DNA from 2 places in the Cupriavidus sp. 2TAF22 genome. Region 2 is predicted to be linked to the other one. Evidence: predicted binding sites of a transcription regulator. Region 2 holds the regulator's gene; the other holds the start of a gene.
What was found. The regulator sigma-54, encoded in region 2, starts transcription at its own class of promoters, with help from an activator protein. The targets are predictions, from matches to a motif close to TGGCANGNAANCTGCTTT.

Region 1 (8,478 bases), on a different contig from region 2:
ATGCGCCGGACGACCTGCTGCCCGGCCAGCGGCGGGTCTTCGCGCTGCGCCTGACGCGGCCACATGGCCTGGCCAATCCGCACGGCTTCGACTACGAATTCTGGCTGCTGGCGGGCGGGTTCGGGGCGACAGGCTACGTCCGCGCCGAGCGCGGGCCCGTGCGCGAGGCCGTCGGCGAACGCCTCGAATGGCGGATCGCGCGCTGGCGCGCCCGCGTGCGCGACCACGTGCTCGGCAGCCTGCCCGACGACGCCCGCTTTGCGCCCGTGCTGGCGGCGCTGGTGGTGGGCGACCAGCGCGGCATCCGGCCGCAGGACTGGACCTTGTTCACGCGCACCGGCATCGGCCACCTGATCAGCATCTCGGGCTTGCACATCACCATGATCTCCGGTCTCTGTTCCACGCTGGCGGCCTGGCTATGGCGGCATTCCTTCGGCCTGGGGCGCTGGCTGCGCCGGCCCTTGCCGCTGTGGTGGCCGGCGCGGCGCGCGGCGCTGGTGGTGGCGGTGCTGGCGGCCTTCGCCTACAGCTTGCTGGCGGGCATGCAGGTGCCGGCCCAGCGCACCGTATCGATGCTGGCGGTGGCGGCGCTGGCGCTGTGGAGCGGACGCGCGCCGCCGGCCTCGCTGGTGCTGGCCTGGGCCGCGTTCGTGGCGGTCGCGCTCGATCCGTGGGCGGTATTGTCGCCGGGGTTCTGGCTTTCGTTCGGCGCGGTGGGCGTGATCTTCCTGTGCGCCACGGCGCCCGCCCGCGGGCCCGGAGCGTCGCGGTGGCAGCGCGCGCGCCACGCGCTGGCGCAGGCCGCGCGCACGCAATGGGTCGTGACCATCGGCCTGGTGCCGCTGACCCTGCTGTTGTTCCAGCAGGTTTCCGTGATCTCCCCGCTGGCGAATGCGGTGGCGATTCCGCTGATCAGCCTGCTGGTGACGCCGCTGGCACTGCTTGCGGCTGCCTTGCCGGCACCGGCGGCCGGCTGGCTGCTGGCGCCGGCGCACTTGCTGCTGGACTGGCTGATGGTTGCGCTCGAGGCGATGGCGGCGCCGCCGTGGGCGGTCTGGCAGGCGGCGCGCGCCGGCCCGCTGGCGGTTGCCCTGGCGCTGGCCGGCGCGCTGGTGTTGCTGGCCCCGATGCGCTGCGGACTGCGTGCGCGCCTGCACGGCGCCATGTTGTTGTTGCCGATGGTGCTGGCCGGGCGGCAGCCGGTGGCGCATGGCGAATTCCGCGCCACCGCGCTCGATATCGGCCAGGGCACCGCGGTCCTGGTGGAGACGCGCTCGCACGTGCTGCTCTACGACGCCGGGCCAGCCTATGGCTGGGGCGCCGACGCGGCGCAGCCGGGCAACAGCGCCGGTGCGCGCGTCATCGTGCCTTACCTGCGCGGCGCCGGCGTGCGCGCGCTCGACCGCCTGGTGATCAGCCATGAAGACGCCGACCATGCCGGCGGCGCGCGCGACGTGATGGCGGCGCTGCCGGTGCAGGCAGTGCTGACGGCCGCGCCAGCGGCGCACCCGCTGCTGGTGCTGCCCCCCGGCATGGCATTGCCCGCTGTCGGTCCCTGCGCGGCGGGGCAGGCGTGGGAATGGGACGGCGTACGCTTTTCGATGTTGCATCCGCTGCCGCAGGCGGCAGGCAATGCCGCGTTCGACAGCAATGCGCGTTCGTGCGTACTGAAGGTGGCGGGCAGCGGGCGCAGCCTCTTGCTGACCGGAGACATCGGCCGGCGCGATGAGGCCGCCTTGCTGGCGCGCCTGCCGGGGCAAGACCTGCGCGCGGACTTCCTGCAGGTGCCGCACCATGGCAGCGGCACCTCATCGAGCGCGTCGTTCCTGGCCGTGGTGGCGCCCGAGCTGGCGTTGTTCCAGCTCGGCCACGGCAACCGCTACCGGCATCCGCGCGCGGACGTGTGGGAGCGCTACGCCTCGCGCGAGATCGCCCGCTACCGCAGCGACGAGACCGGCGCGGTGCAGATCACGACGCGGGGCGGCGCTTACGCGCTGCAGGCTTACCGTCAGCACGAGCGGCGCTACTGGCGCGCGGCGCCGCCTGCGCCCCGTTGACCTGGGCGGGTTCGGCCTGGGCGATGCGGCGCTCGCGCAGGTGGGCCTTGGCGCGCTGCAGGCCGGCAGAGACAATGTCGGCACGCTCCAGCGCAACGCCCGCCGCCAGCACGTCGCCCAGCACCAGGTGGCAGATGCGCGAGGTCATCGGGGTGTAGACCTCGCTGTCTTCCTCGACGTCGGAGAACACGCAGACATCGGCCAGCTTGGCCAGCGGCGAGCCGCTGTGCGTCAGCGCCAGCACGCTGGCGCCGCTCGCGCGGGCCAGCGTGGCGGCGGCCAGCATGTCCCAGGTGCGGCCGCTGTTGGACACCAGCACGGCAACGTCGCCCGGGCCGAGCAGGGCGGCGGACATGCTGAACACGTGCGAATCCGAGTAGGCGGTGGTGGGGATGCCGAGGCGGAAGAACTTGTGCTGGATGTCCAGCGCGACGATGCCGGAATTGCCGCAGCCATAGAACTCGATGCGATGCGCCGCGGCGAGCAGCTTGATGCCGTGCTCGATCTGATCCGCGGACAGCGCGTTGCGCACCGTCATCAGGGTGGCGATGGTGCGGTCGAACACCTTGCCGGCGATATCGGCGGGGCGGTCCTCGGCCTTGACGTCCTGGTGCACGAAGGGCGTGCCGCCACCGACGTTCTGGGCGAACTGCAGCTTGAACTCGCGGAAGCCGTCGTAGCCGAGCGCGGCGCAGAAGCGCGCGATGGTGGGTTGCGAGACGCCCGCGCGTTCGGCCAGTTCGGGCATGGACAAGCGGATCACGCTGGCGCCGTGGCGGGTCACGTAATCCGCCAGGCGGCGTTCGGAGGGGCGAAGCGTGTCGTAGACAGCAAGAATTCGGTCGCGCATGGTGGGGGAGGCCGGTGTTGGCGTGCCGGCGATTTCGTCGGGCATGCCTGCCGGATTCATGTGCCGGCGGTTCGATGAGTATGTAGATATTCTACATAAATGGCGATGGAATGCCGCGCCTGTGAGCCCGCGTTTCTGCTAGGGATTTCACCTATTCCGGCCATATTTGAGGATTAGTCGACGCATTGTGATCCATGCGCGAGATGCTTTTGTCGATCCTTTCTATATAATGTAGAAAATCTACAAGAAAACACGTTCACGGATCTACAAACCAGGAACTCCCACGAATGTCGCAAGCCCTCCATTCCGAAGTGCAGGCCGTCACCGCGCGCGTGGTCGCGCGCAGCCAGCGCGGTCGCGCTGCCTACCTGGCGCGCTGCGAGCGGGCCCAGCAAGAACTGGGGCCGCTGCGTGGCTTGTCGTGTGCCAACGTGGCGCACGGCATCGCTGCGCTGCCCGCGCATGACAAGCTCAAGCTGCGGGTCGAACATGCCGCCAATCTCGGCATTGTCACGGCCTACAACGACATGCTTTCCGCCCACCAGCCGTACGAGCGCTATCCCGGCGTGATCCGCGAGGCCGCCCGCGCGGTGGGCGCGGTGGCGCAGGTGGCGGGCGGCGTGCCGGCGATGTGCGACGGCATCACGCAAGGCAATGCCGGCATGGAGCTGTCGCTGTTCTCGCGCGACGCCATCGCCATGGCCACGGCGGTATCGCTGTCGCACAACACCTTCGACGCCGCCGTGATGCTTGGCGTGTGCGACAAGATCGTGCCGGGCCTGCTGATGGGCGCGCTGCAGTTCGGCCACCTGCCGGTGGTGTTCGTGCCGGCCGGGCCCATGGCGACGGGCCTGTCCAACAAGGAAAAGGCGCGCGTGCGCCAGCTCTACGCGACCGGACAGGTTGGCCGCGAAGCCTTGCTGGAGGCAGAGTGCGAGGCCTATCACGGGGCCGGCACCTGCACCTTCTACGGTACCGCCAACAGCAACCAGTTCCTGATGGAGATCATGGGCCTGCATATGCCGGGCTCGGCCTTCGTCCATCCGGACAGCGGCCTGCGCGACGCGCTGACCGCGGCCGCCGCGCAGCGCGCGCTGGCGCTCACGGCCCGTGGCCCGGACTACCTGCCGCTGGCACGCATCGTCGACGAACGCGCGGTGGTCAACGCCATCGTCGGCCTGCTGGCCACCGGTGGCTCGACCAACCACACCATCCACCTGGTGGCGATGGCACGCGCGGCCGGGATCGTGATCGACTGGGACGATTTCGACCGCCTGTCGCGCATCACGCCGCTGCTGGCACGGGTCTATCCCAACGGCTCGGCCGACGTGAACCATTTCCATGCCGCCGGCGGCGTGGCCTACGTGATCCGCCAGCTGCTCGCAGCCGGGCTGCTGCACGAAGACGTGGAAACCGTGGCCGGCCGCGGGTTGGCGCGCTATACGCAGGAACCGGTCATGACCGACGGCGTGCTGCGGTGGCGCGACGGCCCCACCGCCAGCGGCGACGCGGCGGTGCTGGCCAGCGCGGTCGAGCCGTTCTCGCCCGAAGGCGGGCTGCGCCTGCTGCAGGGCAATCTCGGCCGCGGCATGATCAAGGTGTCGGCGGTGGCGCCCGAGCACCGCGTGGTGGAGGCGCCGGCGCGCGTGTTCGATTCGCAGGAAGGCCTGCAGGCCGCCTTCGAGGCCGGCGAGCTGACCGGCGACATGGTCGCGGTGGTGCGCTTCCAGGGGCCCAACGCCAACGGCATGCCCGAACTGCACCGCCTCACGCCGGTGCTGGGCTCGCTGCAGGACGCCGGGCACAAGGTCGCGCTGGTGACCGACGGCCGCATGTCGGGCGCCTCCGGCAAGGTGCCGGCGGTGATTCATGTGTGTCCGGAGGCGCTTTCTGGCGGACCGCTGGCGCGCGTGCGCGACGGTGACCGCATCCGCGTCGACGCTGTCGCCGGCACGCTCGAATGGCTTGGCGGCGCGCCCGGCGAATCCGCGCTCGAGGCGCGCGCGCTGGCGCCCTCGCCGGACGACGACTTCGCCAGTTTCAGCGTCGGCCGCGGCCTGTTCGGGCTGTTCCGCCGCCATGCGCGGATCGCCGAAGAGGGCGGCAGCGCGCTCGACCTGTCCGAGGCCGACGCGCCTGGCGCTGTCCAAACCGCCGTGGCCGTCGCACAATAGGCCGCGCCCCGGGCAATTCATCCGTTTTGTGCCCCTGTCCGCCGTCCGGCGGGCAGGGGCGACCCCAAGCCTGCGCACGCCAGACCTATCATGGAACATGGCTGCAGGGACGGGCGGTTTCCAGGAACCACCCGTCGCACGGCGCGGGGACTACCGACAAGGATGGGAAAACCATCCGATCACGATCGTTGGAGCAGACATGATCTACATCCTGATGGGCGTTTCCGGCAGCGGGAAAACCACGGTCGGCCAGTTGCTGGCCAAGAACCTGCATTGCGGCTTCCATGACGCCGATGAATTCCACAGCGCGGCCAACAAGGAGAAGATGCATAACGGCATCCCCCTGACCGACGAAGACCGCTGGCCCTGGCTGGCCGCCATGCGCGCGGCGATCGACGCGGCCCGCGCCGAGGGCCGTACCCATGTGTTCACCTGCTCGGCGCTGCGCCAGGTCTACCGCGACCGCCTGTTGCCGTCCGAGGGCGGCGTGACCTTCGTCTATATGAAAGGCGACGCCGCGGTGATCGGCGGGCGCCTGTCCGAGCGCAGCGACCACTTCTTCAACCCGGCCTTGCTGCAAAGCCAGTTCGAGACGCTGGAAGAGCCGAGCGACGCGCTGGTGCTCGATATCCGGCAGACGCCGGAGGCGCTGGTGCAGCGCATCCTGGCCCAGGTGCCCGCGACCGCGGCGGTGCGCTAGGGGGGTGACTCCGGTCCGGGGCGCGCTTTTCCCCTTGGGCGCGCCGGGGCTGGCAGGCATCTTGCTACATATATCATCGATGGCGCGGACGCTTGCTGCTTGCGGCTTTCGTGGCCATGGGTATCATCCCAATCAGGACAGCACTTCGACGCATGACGCATGGCCAGCGGCTTCGCCGGCCCGGGTGGTGGCCTCGAAATGCTGTGCCGGGAAGAACAAGCCAATCAAAACGGGATCGCCGGCAGCTTGGGCGGCGCCCAAATCATGGGGGAACGGCCATCATGGCGGCGCGGTTTTTCGACGAGATGCTCGATTGGCAAGATGGCGTGGCAGCGGCAATCCACGCGGGGCAGCCCCTGCCGGCAGGGGCGGTGCGCGGGCACTACAAGCAGTTCGCGGACTGGCTGGCGCGCCAGTCCGAAGGAACCATGGGCAACAAGCGCGCGGAGGCGGACCTGATCTTCCGGCGCGTGGGCATCACCTTCGCTGTCTACGGCGACAAGGACGAGTCCAACAGCGGCACCGAGCGCACCATTCCGTTCGACGTGATTCCCCGCATCTTTCCCGCCAGCGAGTGGGCCACGCTGGAGCGCGGGCTGCGCCAGCGCGTATCGGCGCTGAACCGCTTCATCCATGACATCTACCACGGCCAGGACATCATCCGCGCCGGCGTGATCCCGCCCGACCAGATCTACAACAACGCCCAGTACCGGCCAGAGATGCTCGGCATCGACGTGCCGCGCGACATCTACGCCCACGTGGCCGGCATCGACGTGGTGCGCGCGGGCGAGGGCGAGTTCTACGTGCTGGAAGACAACCTGCGCGTGCCCTCCGGCGTGTCCTACATGCTGGAAAACCGCAAGATGATGATGCGGCTGTTCCCGGACCTGTTCGCGCGCAACCGCGTGGCGCCGGTGGCCCACTATCCCGACCTGCTGCTCGACATGCTGCGCGGCGTCTCGCCGCAGAACATCGCCGATCCGACCGTGGTGGTGCTCACGCCGGGCATGTACAACTCGGCCTACTTCGAGCACGCCTTCCTCGCGCAGCAGATGGGCGTGGAACTGGTCGAGGGCAGCGACCTGTTCGTGCAGGACGAGCACCTCTACATGCGCACCACGCAGGGGCCGCAGCGCATCGACGTGATCTACCGTCGCGTCGACGACGATTTCCTCGATCCGCTCGTGTTCCGTCCCGACTCCACGCTGGGCGCGGCGGGGCTGCTGTCGGTCTACCGTGCCGGCAACGTGACCATCTGCAATGCCATCGGCACCGGCGTGGCCGACGACAAGTCGATCTACCCCTACGTGCCCGACATGATCCGCTTCTACCTCGGCGAGGAAGCGATCCTCAACAACGTGCCGACCTATATGTGCAGGCGCCCCGACGACCTGCAGTACGTGCTCGACCACATGGACGAACTGGTGGTCAAGGAAACCCACGGCGCCGGCGGCTACGGCATGCTGGTGGGGCCCGCCGCCACGCGCGCGGAGATCGACACTTTCCGTGAAGTGGTGCGCGCGCGTCCGGAGCAGTACATCGCGCAGCCCACGCTGGCGCTGTCGACCTGCCCGACCTACGTGGAAGCGGGCATCGCGCCGCGCCATATCGACCTGCGGCCCTTCGTGCTGTCGGGCAAGGATGTGCGCATGGTGCCGGGCGGGCTGACGCGCGTGGCCTTGCGCGAAGGCTCGCTGGTGGTCAATTCGTCGCAGGGCGGCGGCACCAAGGACACCTGGGTGCTGGAGCGCTGAAGCGCCGGAATGGCCGGATGCGGGGCGCGCCAGGCGTGCCCGCGGATTGTTGGGATTGCCGCGCCGCCGCTGTCCATGCGCGGGCGGCGTGGACGAACAGCGCAGTACGAGGGGACTGACCATGCTAAGCCGCACCGCCGACCATCTGTTCTGGATGGCGCGCTATACCGAACGCGCGGAGAACACCGCGCGCATGCTCGACGTGAACTACCAGACTTCGCTGCTGCCGCAATCGGCGGAAGTGGCGGAGCAGGGCTGGTGGGCGATGCTCGACATTTCCGAGCTGACCGCCGTGTTCGACAACAAATACGGCCTGCTCACGCGCGACGATGTGATCGACTTCATGGTGCGCGACATGACCAATCCGTCGTCGATCATGAGCTGCCTGCGCGCTGCCCGCGAGAACGCGCGCGCGGTGCGCGGCTCGCTCACCACCGAGGTCTGGGAAACCATCAACACCACCTGGCTCGATGTGCAGCGCCTGATCGCAGATGGCGTGCTGTGCGAGGACCCGGCGCAGTTCTTCGAGTGGGTCAAGTTCCGCTCGCACCTGGCGCGCGGCGTGCAGTTCGGCACCATGCTCAAGGACGACGCCTTCCACTTCATGCGGCTGGGCACCTTCCTCGAGCGCGCTGACAATACCGCGCGGATCCTCGACGTGAAGTTCCAGGCCAGCACCGTCGACGACAGCGATCCCAACCGCGACGCCAACGATTTCTATCACTGGGCGGCGGTGCTGCGCTCGGTGTCGGGGTTCGAGGTCTACCGCAAGATCTACCGCACGGTGATCACGCCCGAGCGCGTGGCGGAGCTGCTGGTGCTGCGCCCGGACATGCCGCGTTCGCTGGTGTCGAGCCTGGACGAGGTGGTGGCGATCCTGGCGCTGGTGGGCAACCAGCATTCCTCGGAGACCGAGCGGCAGGCTGGTAAACTCCACGCCGAT
Region 2 (8,478 bases):
GCGACTGGAAGACGGTGCCGATCAGCGAGGTCATGCACCGCGCGCCACACGCCGTGGGCCCGGACCAGCTGGCCGTGGAAGCGGTGCAGGTGATGGAGGCGAACCGCATCAACCAGATGCTGGTGGTCGACGCCGAGCACCGCCTGGTCGGCGCGCTGCATATCCACGACCTGACCCGCGCCAAGGTCATCTGAGGGCGGCCACAGCATATGCGGGATCTCCTGTCCTCCGTGAGCCGGCTCGGAATGCGGCTGCTGCCACTGCTGCTGATGGCGCTGGTGGCGGGCAGCACTTTCTGGCTGGTGCAGGTCAACTCGCCGCGCGAAGCCGCCACCGGCCCGGTCGGCAAGAAGCACGAGCCGGATTACTACATGATCCATTTTTCCGCCACGGAGCTTGCCGAGGACGGAAACACCAAGATGCGCTTCACCGGCGACAAGATGACCCACTTCGAGGACGACCAGACCTACGAAGTGACGCGCCCGGCCATGCGCGCCTATGAGATTGACCGCCCGCCGGTGACCGGCCACTCCGACCGCGGCACCATGAATGCCGAGGGCTCGGTGGTGGACCTGTTCGGCAACGCGCTGATCGTGCGCGCGCAGGGGCCCGATCCCGCCAAGGATCCGCAGATGACCGCTGCGTCCGAGTACTTCCAGGTGCTGGTCAACGACGACATCGTCAAGACCGACAAGGCCGTCAAGCTCACGCGCGGCCCGTCGGTGATGACCGCCAACGGCCTGATCTTCAACAACGTCACCCGCGAAGTACAATTGCTGGGTAACGTACACGGCACCATCATTACGGGGCCGCCGGCCAGCGCCGCGAAGCAGCCCTGACGAAGCCTGACGCGCCGCGCCCGGAAACAGCCAAGAAACGAAGCCGCCCGCGGGCCAGAGCCGCCCGCGCCAACCGCCACCACGCCAATATGAATCCATTCCTGACGACATCGTCCTGTCGCCGTCGCAGCACGGCTGCCCTGCTGACGCTGGCAGCCATGCTCGGCCTTGCGCTGGCCGCGCCCGCCCGCGCCGAGAAGGCCGACCGCGACAAGCCACTGGTGCTGGAGGCGGACAATGCCAGCTACGACGACGTCAAGCAGGTGTACGTACTGACCGGCAACGTGGTGCTGACCAAGGGCACCATGGTGCTGAAGTCCGATGCGGCCGAAGTGCGCACCGACCCCGAGGGCTACCAGTACGCCGTGGCCACCTCGAAGGCAGGCAAGCAGGCCTATATCCGCCAGAAGCGCGACAACGTCGACGAATACATCGACGGCTGGGGCGACCGCATCGAGTCCGACGGCAAGCAGGAAATCTCCAAGCTGATCGGCCGCGCCCGCATGGCGCGCCTGGCCGGCGCCAAGCTGGTCGACGAGATCCGCGGTGCCGTGATCACCTACGACAGCCGCAACGAGTTCTACACGGCCACCGGCGGCGCCGAGAACGCCACGGCAGGCAGCCCGTCCGGACGCGTGCGCGCGGTGCTCTCGCCGCGCCAGGAGCAGCCCGCCAGCGGCGCCGCCGCCAGTCCGCTGCCGCTCAAGCCGGCCCCTGCCCCCGCCAACCCCTGACGCCGGCGCGCAGCAGCGCCGCCCGATCCACGGATTCAGCCTTCATGACCGCTACCCAAACCGAACCGTCCCAGCCCAACGTCCTGACCGAGAGCAGCACCCTGGTCGTGCGCCACCTGAAGAAGCGCTACGGCTCGCGCACGGTGGTCAAGGACGTGTCGCTCGACGTGAAGAGCGGCGAGGTGGTCGGGCTGCTGGGTCCCAACGGCGCGGGCAAGACCACTTCGTTCTACATGATCGTCGGGCTGGTGGCGCTGGACGAAGGCGACATCGTGCTCGACGACAAGCACATCAGCGGCCTCGCCATCCACGAGCGCGCGCGCATGGGCCTGTCCTACCTGCCGCAGGAAGCCTCGGTGTTCCGCAAGCTCAACGTGCAGGAGAACATCCGCGCCGTGCTCGAGTTGCAGGTGCACGACGGCAAGCCGCTGTCCAAGGCGGATATCGAGCGACGCCTGGACTCGCTGCTCGACGACCTGCAGATCGCCCACCTGCGCGAGAATCCGGCGCTGTCGCTGTCCGGTGGCGAGCGCCGCCGCGTGGAAATCGCCCGTGCGCTGGCTTCCGCGCCGCGCTTCATCCTGCTCGACGAACCGTTCGCCGGCGTGGACCCGATCGCGGTGGGCGAAATCCAGCGCATCGTCAGCTTCCTCAAGGCACGCAACATCGGCGTGCTCATCACGGACCACAACGTGCGCGAGACGCTTGGCATCTGCGACCACGCGTATATCATCAGCGAAGGCACCGTGCTGGCGTCAGGCCAGCCCGAAGACATCATTGCCAACGAATCGGTGCGCAAGGTCTACCTGGGCGAGAACTTCCGCATGTAACGCGGGGCGCGGCCTACTGCCGCGCAGCCGGGATATTCGCGGCCAGGCGGCGTTCATGTCGCCTTTCATCCTGCAAACGATCACGGCGGCATCAGCGATAGCAATTTCCGTTCCAACGGCATGGAAGTTGCGCATAAAATAGGTCGCATGAAACCGTCGCTACAGCTCCGCCTCTCGCAGCATCTCGCGCTTACGCCGCAACTCCAGCAGTCGATCCGGCTGCTGCAACTGTCCACGCTCGAACTGCAGCAGGAAGTTGAGCAAGCGCTCACCGAGAACCCCCTGCTCGAACGCGAAAACGACTGGATCGAAAGCCCGCTGCGCGTGGGTGCCGATGGCTCCGTCAACCTGCAGAGCGCGCCCGCGCCTGCGCCCGCCGATGGCCAGGGCACCAGCGAGAACCGCCCCGACGGCGCCGCCGATGGCGACGACAACTACGCCGACAGCGGCGAGGATTACGGCAGCGACTGGAGCCTCGACGACTTTGCCCGCCGCCCGCAGGGCGACGAGGACGAAAAGACGCCGATGCAGCTGCGTGACGCCGAGCCGACGCTGCGCGAGCACCTGATGGAGCAACTCGCGCCGCTGAAGATTTCCATGCGCGACAAAGGGCTCGCGATCTTCCTGGTCGAGTCGCTGGACGACGACGGATACCTTAGCGCTTCGCTCGAGGAGATCTGCGCCGAACTGCCCGAGGAACTCGAGTTCGAGATCGACGAGGTACACGCCGTCCTGACCCTGCTGCAGAGCTTCGACCCGGCCGGCGTAGGTGCGCGCAACGCCGCCGAATGCCTGGCGCTGCAACTGCGCCGGCTCACCCATCCGCAGCGCGAACTGGCCCTGACCATCGTCACCAGCCACCTGGAGCTGCTCGCGGTGCGCGACTACACGCGCCTGAAGAAAGCGCTGCAGGTCGACGAGGCCGACCTCAAGGCCGCGCACGAACTGATCCGCTCGCTCGCCCCGTATCCCGGCCATGCCTATAGCCGCCCCGAGGCGGATTTCGTGGTGCCGGATGTTTTCGTGCGAAAAATGAGCGGCGGCTGGATCGCGCAACTCAATCCGGATGTGATGCCGCGGCTACGCATCAACGATATGTACGCGCAGATTTTGCGCGGTGCAAAAGGCGATTCAGGGGCTGCCGGACTGCAGCAAAAATTGCAGGAAGCACGCTGGTTGATCAAGAATATCCAGCAGCGCTTCGACACCATATTGCGCGTCGCACAAGCGATTGTCGAACGTCAAAAGAACTTCTTCACCCACGGGGAAATTGCGATGCGCCCCTTGGTTTTGCGGGAGATTGCCGATACACTGGGTCTACACGAGTCCACCATCTCTCGGGTGACAACCAATAAATACATGGCAACGCCGATGGGGACTTTCGAGCTGAAGTATTTCTTCGGCAGTCACGTATCCACAGAAACCGGCGGCGCGGCCTCTTCAACGGCAATTCGAGCGTTGATCAAGCAACTCATAGGAGCCGAAGATCCCAGGAATCCCCTGTCGGATAGCAGGATCGCCGAACTGCTCGGCGAGCAAGGCTTCGTGGTGGCGCGCCGTACCGTCGCCAAGTACCGCGAGGCGCTGAAAATCCCTGCCGTAAATCTCCGCAAGTCTTTGTAGCCGAGTTGCATCGCCTGCCTGATGCAACTCTTTCAGAAGGAGAAACGCTATGAACTTCAAGATCAGTGGACACCACTTGGACATCACGCCCCCGCTGCGTGAGTACGTGGAAACGAAACTGGAGCGTATCGTCAGGCATTTCGATCAAGTCATTGGCGTAAGTGTGCTGCTATCTGTCGACAATACAAAAGAAAAGGACCGGCGGCAGTACGCGGAAATCAATCTACATCTCAAGGGCAAGGACATCTTTGTCGAAGCGCATCACGAAGACCTGTATGCCGCTATCGACGCGCTAGTCGACAAGCTCGACCGGCAGGTGATTCGCCACAAGGATCGCGTGCAAAGCCACGACCGCGAAGCGGTCAAGTATCAATTGGCCGCAGCGCAGATGCAGCAATGACCGTGCCTGGCGGCCCACCTAGGGGGCCGTCGGTGTCAGTCCCTTGAAACCAGAACAAGCCGCGCCCGATGCGCGGCTTTTTTGCGCGCATTTTTGTGCCGTTCTTCCGCCTTTACGGCCGGTATCGAATCACGCAAGGGGATTCCGCAAGGCCACGCTCCCGGTGTATGCTGTGCAATACATAAGCAATAGCGCGGCAATTTTTCCGTGCGCGCGGCACCGCTTCCGCGCATCGGCTATTGCAATGCACAAGGCGGGGGCGGGCCTGCTCTATAATGGCCAGACGCCCGACACCGGCATGGGATAACCGGTGAAACGAGGGCACGAGCCTTTCTATCCCCTTTGCCTGGTGCGGCCCTCTCCTGGCCACGGGCCTGCTTACTAGAAAAACCTGCGCATTCCACATGAATCGTTTGGCTAAATTGCTGCCACCCGGCAACATCAACCTCGACGTCAGCGTCACCAGCAAGAAGCGGGTGTTCGAACAGGCCGGGCTCCTCTTCGAGAACAACCATGGCGTAGCGCGCGCTACCGTGACCGACAACCTGTTCGCCCGCGAATCGCTGGGCTCGACCGGCCTCGGAGCCGGGGTTGCCATTCCGCACGGTCGCATCAAGGGCCTCAAGCAGCCCCTGGCCGCCTTCATGCGCCTGGGCGAGCCGATCCCCTTCGAGTCGCCTGACGGCAAGCCGGTGTCGCTGCTGATCTTCCTGCTCGTGCCCGAACAGGCTACCCAGCAGCACCTGGAGATCCTTTCCGAGATTGCCCAGCTGCTGTCCGACCGCGAAATGCGCGAAGGACTCGCTACCCTGCCCACTCCCGATGCCGTGCACCAGTTGCTGACGCAATGGCATCCCTGACCCGCCGGGGCAAGCCCTGCCCGGCCAACAGGGCCGTTGCCTCCCCGGCCTGAAAGCCTGTCCCCCGAAAGCACCGCATGGAACTCACTGGCGTCACCTCGCAGTCGATCTTCGACGACAACGCAGCCGACATCAAACTCTCCTGGGTCGCTGGCCTGGAAGGGGCCGACCGGGCCTTCGACGTTGAGTTCGCGCGTGAAGCCACGTCCGCCGCCGATCTCGTCGGGCACTTGAACCTGATCCACCCGAACCGGATCCAGGTGCTCGGCAAACCCGAAATCACCTATTACCAGCGTCTCGACGACGAAATGCGCAAACGCCAGATGGGCGAGCTGATCCTGCTCGAGCCGCCCTTCCTGGTGATCGCGGACGGCATGGAGCCACCCCCCGACCTGGAACTGCGCTGCACGCGCTCGTCCACGCCCCTGTTCACCACGCCGGTATCCTCGGCCGCGGTCATCGACCACCTGCGGCTCTATCTGTCGCGGATTTCCGCGCCGCGCGTGACCATGCACGGCGTGTTCCTCGACATCCTCGGCATGGGCGTGCTGATCATGGGCGAGTCGGGTCTGGGCAAGAGCGAACTAGGCCTGGAACTGATCTCGCGCGGACACGGACTGGTGGCCGACGATGCGGTGGACTTCGTGCGCCTGGGGCCTGACTTCATCGAAGGCCGCTGCCCGCCGCTGCTGCAGAACCTGCTCGAAGTGCGCGGACTGGGCCTGCTCGACATCAAGACCATCTTCGGCGAGACTGCGGTGCGCCGGAAAATGAAGATGAAGCTGGTGGTGCAGCTGGTGCGGCGCAACGATGGCGAGTTCGAGCGCCTGCCGCTGGATTCCCAATACCTCGACGTGCTTGGCCTGCCGATCCACATGGTCAAGATCCAGGTGGCGGCCGGCCGAAATCTCGCCGTGCTGGTCGAGGCCGCCGTGCGCAACACTATCCTGCGCCTGCGCGGCATCGATACGCTGCGTGATTTCATGGACCGCCAGCGTGCCGCGATGCAGGCCGATGTCGCTTCGCGGGGCCAGGGCCGCCTGCTCTGACAAGCGGTTTCTGCGCCACTTCTCATTTGCTTACATTGCTGCCGCGCACTGGCGTCAACGTTTTCCACAGCCAGGAGAGCAAGCATGAAGAAGGGCGACGAGCGCAAGGCATTCATGAAGGAATGCCTGTCCAAGTAACAAGGGTCGCCCTTTCGTGGACGCATGTGCAAATGGCGAACTCCGGTTCGTCATTTTTTATGAGGCCTGCCCGTCACGATACCGTCATGACGGCGTCATCGCCTGATGTTATGCTTGTGACGCTATGCGCATCATACTTATCACCGGAATTTCCGGCTCCGGCAAATCCGTCGCCCTGAACGTACTGGAAGACGCAGGCTATTACTGCGTCGACAACCTGCCGGCCCAGTTCATCCCGGAACTGGCGCGCTACCTGGCCGCCCAGGGCTATACCCACCTCGGGGTCGCCACCGATATCCGCAGCCGCGAATCGCTGGACCAGTTGCCCGGCACGCTGCGCGACCTCGCCGCGGAGCACGAGGTCCGCGTGGTCTTCCTGACGGCCAATACCGATGCGCTGGTACAGCGCTACTCCGAGACTCGCCGGCGGCACCCGCTGTCGATGCGTGTCGACAAGGCCGGCCTGCCCGCCGCCACGGGCGACGATGCGGGCAATGCACCCGATGCCGATGCGCCGCTCAACGACACTTCGCTGATCGAAGCGATCGAGATGGAGCGCGAGTTGCTCAGTCCCCTGGCGGAGGCCGCGCACCGCATCGATACCAGCAATGTGCGCACCAACACCCTGCGCGCGTGGATCAAGGAGTTCGTGCGGGACGACGACCTGCGGCTCACGCTGCTGTTCGAATCGTTCGGCTTCAAGCACGGCGTGCCCAGCGACGCGGACATGGTGTTCGATGTGCGCTCGCTGCCGAATCCTTACTACGACCTCGCGCTGCGGCCGCTGACCGGGCGCGACGAGCCGGTGATCGATTTCCTGCAGAGCCAGCCGATGGTGCTGGCGATGGCCGAGGATATCCGCGCCTACGTCGAAAAGTGGCTGCCGAGTTTCATCGCCGACAACCGCAGCTACCTGACCGTGGCCATCGGCTGCACCGGCGGCCAGCATCGTTCGGTGTACATCGCCGAAAGACTTGCCAACTATTTCCGCGCGCATGGTAATGTGCTGGTGAGACACCGCGAGCTCGCGCCGGGCGGCTGACATGCCGCGACGCCAGGCTCCGCGGTCCCCGCCCGGGCCGCCGGTGTCCGGCATCGCTGCCCGGGCGCAACCTTTGCTGGCTCAGCATGTCCTCACGCGCCACGCCCACCGCTCCCGGCCCGTCGACCTCGCCGTCCTCATCCGCTACGCCGGCGCCGCCCCGGCTGGATAGCCTGCCGCTGTTTCCGCTGCACACCGTTCTGTTCCCCGATGGCCTGCTGCCACTGCGCGTGTTCGAGGCGCGCTACGTGGACATGGTGCGTGCCTGCATGCGCGACCGCACACCCTTCGGCGTGTGCCTGATCGCCAGCGGCAGCGAGGTCGCGCATCCCGGCGAGCCCACCATGCCGGAGACGGTCGGCTGCCTCGCGGATATCGTCGATTGCAATATGGAGCAGCTCGGCGTGCTGCTGATCAGTACGCGCGGGCGGCAGCGCTTCCAGCTGCTCAGCCACAGCGTGCGCGAAGACGGCCTGATGGTGGGCCAGGCCAGATTGCTGCCTGCGGACATCATCGACTGCAAGCTCGAATTGCTGGGCGAATGCCTGACCGTGCTACGCCGCATCGTCAGCTCTCTGCACGCCGAGCATCCCGGCAAGCTGCCCTTCAGCGAGCCTTTCCTGTGGGACGACCCGAGCTGGGTGGCGAACCGCCTGTGCGAACTGCTGCCGGTACCGCTCAAGGCGAAGCAGATGCTGATGGCCCTGCCCGATGCGGGGATGCGGATCGAGATCGTCCACAAATACATGCACCAACACCACATCCTCTAGGAAGGTTCAGGAAGGTTCAGGAAGGGACGAGCAAATCTGCTGCGCAAGCGGTGTCAGGCACTGTGGTGCTCGCCGTACCCATCTACGGCCGCGCTCCTCGCACCTCCACCTGCCACTCGCTGCGATTTCTTCACCCTTGCTGACCCACCCTTAGAACAAGCCTCCCCGCGCTTGCGTTTCCAGCAGCTTGCGT

Region 1: a site for sigma-54 is predicted at 5,832-5,849, ahead of AB4Z48_RS24765 (circularly permuted type 2 ATP-grasp protein). Genes of this name have one in related genera too.

The regions. Positions count from the first base shown of each region.
Region 1 is NZ_JBFRFX010000022.1:59,813-68,290, forward strand. Features, by position in the region: gene AB4Z48_RS24745 (DNA internalization-related competence protein ComEC/Rec2) at 1-2,057, shown strand, start outside; gene AB4Z48_RS24750 (MurR/RpiR family transcriptional regulator) at 1,969-2,907, opposite strand; gene edd (phosphogluconate dehydratase) at 3,195-5,081, shown strand; gene AB4Z48_RS24760 (gluconokinase) at 5,281-5,781, shown strand; gene AB4Z48_RS24765 (circularly permuted type 2 ATP-grasp protein) at 6,063-7,535, shown strand; gene AB4Z48_RS24770 (alpha-E domain-containing protein) at 7,657-8,478, shown strand, end outside.
Region 2 is NZ_JBFRFX010000006.1:150,905-159,382, forward strand. Features, by position in the region: gene AB4Z48_RS09690 (KpsF/GutQ family sugar-phosphate isomerase) at 1-194, shown strand, start outside; gene lptC (LPS export ABC transporter periplasmic protein LptC) at 210-839, shown strand; gene lptA (lipopolysaccharide transport periplasmic protein LptA) at 929-1,573, shown strand; gene lptB (LPS export ABC transporter ATP-binding protein) at 1,618-2,403, shown strand; gene AB4Z48_RS09710 (RNA polymerase factor sigma-54) at 2,551-4,026, shown strand; gene hpf (ribosome hibernation-promoting factor, HPF/YfiA family) at 4,076-4,426, shown strand; gene ptsN (PTS IIA-like nitrogen regulatory protein PtsN) at 4,831-5,286, shown strand; gene hprK (HPr(Ser) kinase/phosphatase) at 5,364-6,335, shown strand; gene AB4Z48_RS09730 (PsiF family protein) at 6,384-6,473, shown strand; gene rapZ (RNase adapter RapZ) at 6,598-7,515, shown strand; gene AB4Z48_RS09740 (LON peptidase substrate-binding domain-containing protein) at 7,602-8,285, shown strand; gene mutY (A/G-specific adenine glycosylase) at 8,436-8,478, opposite strand, start outside.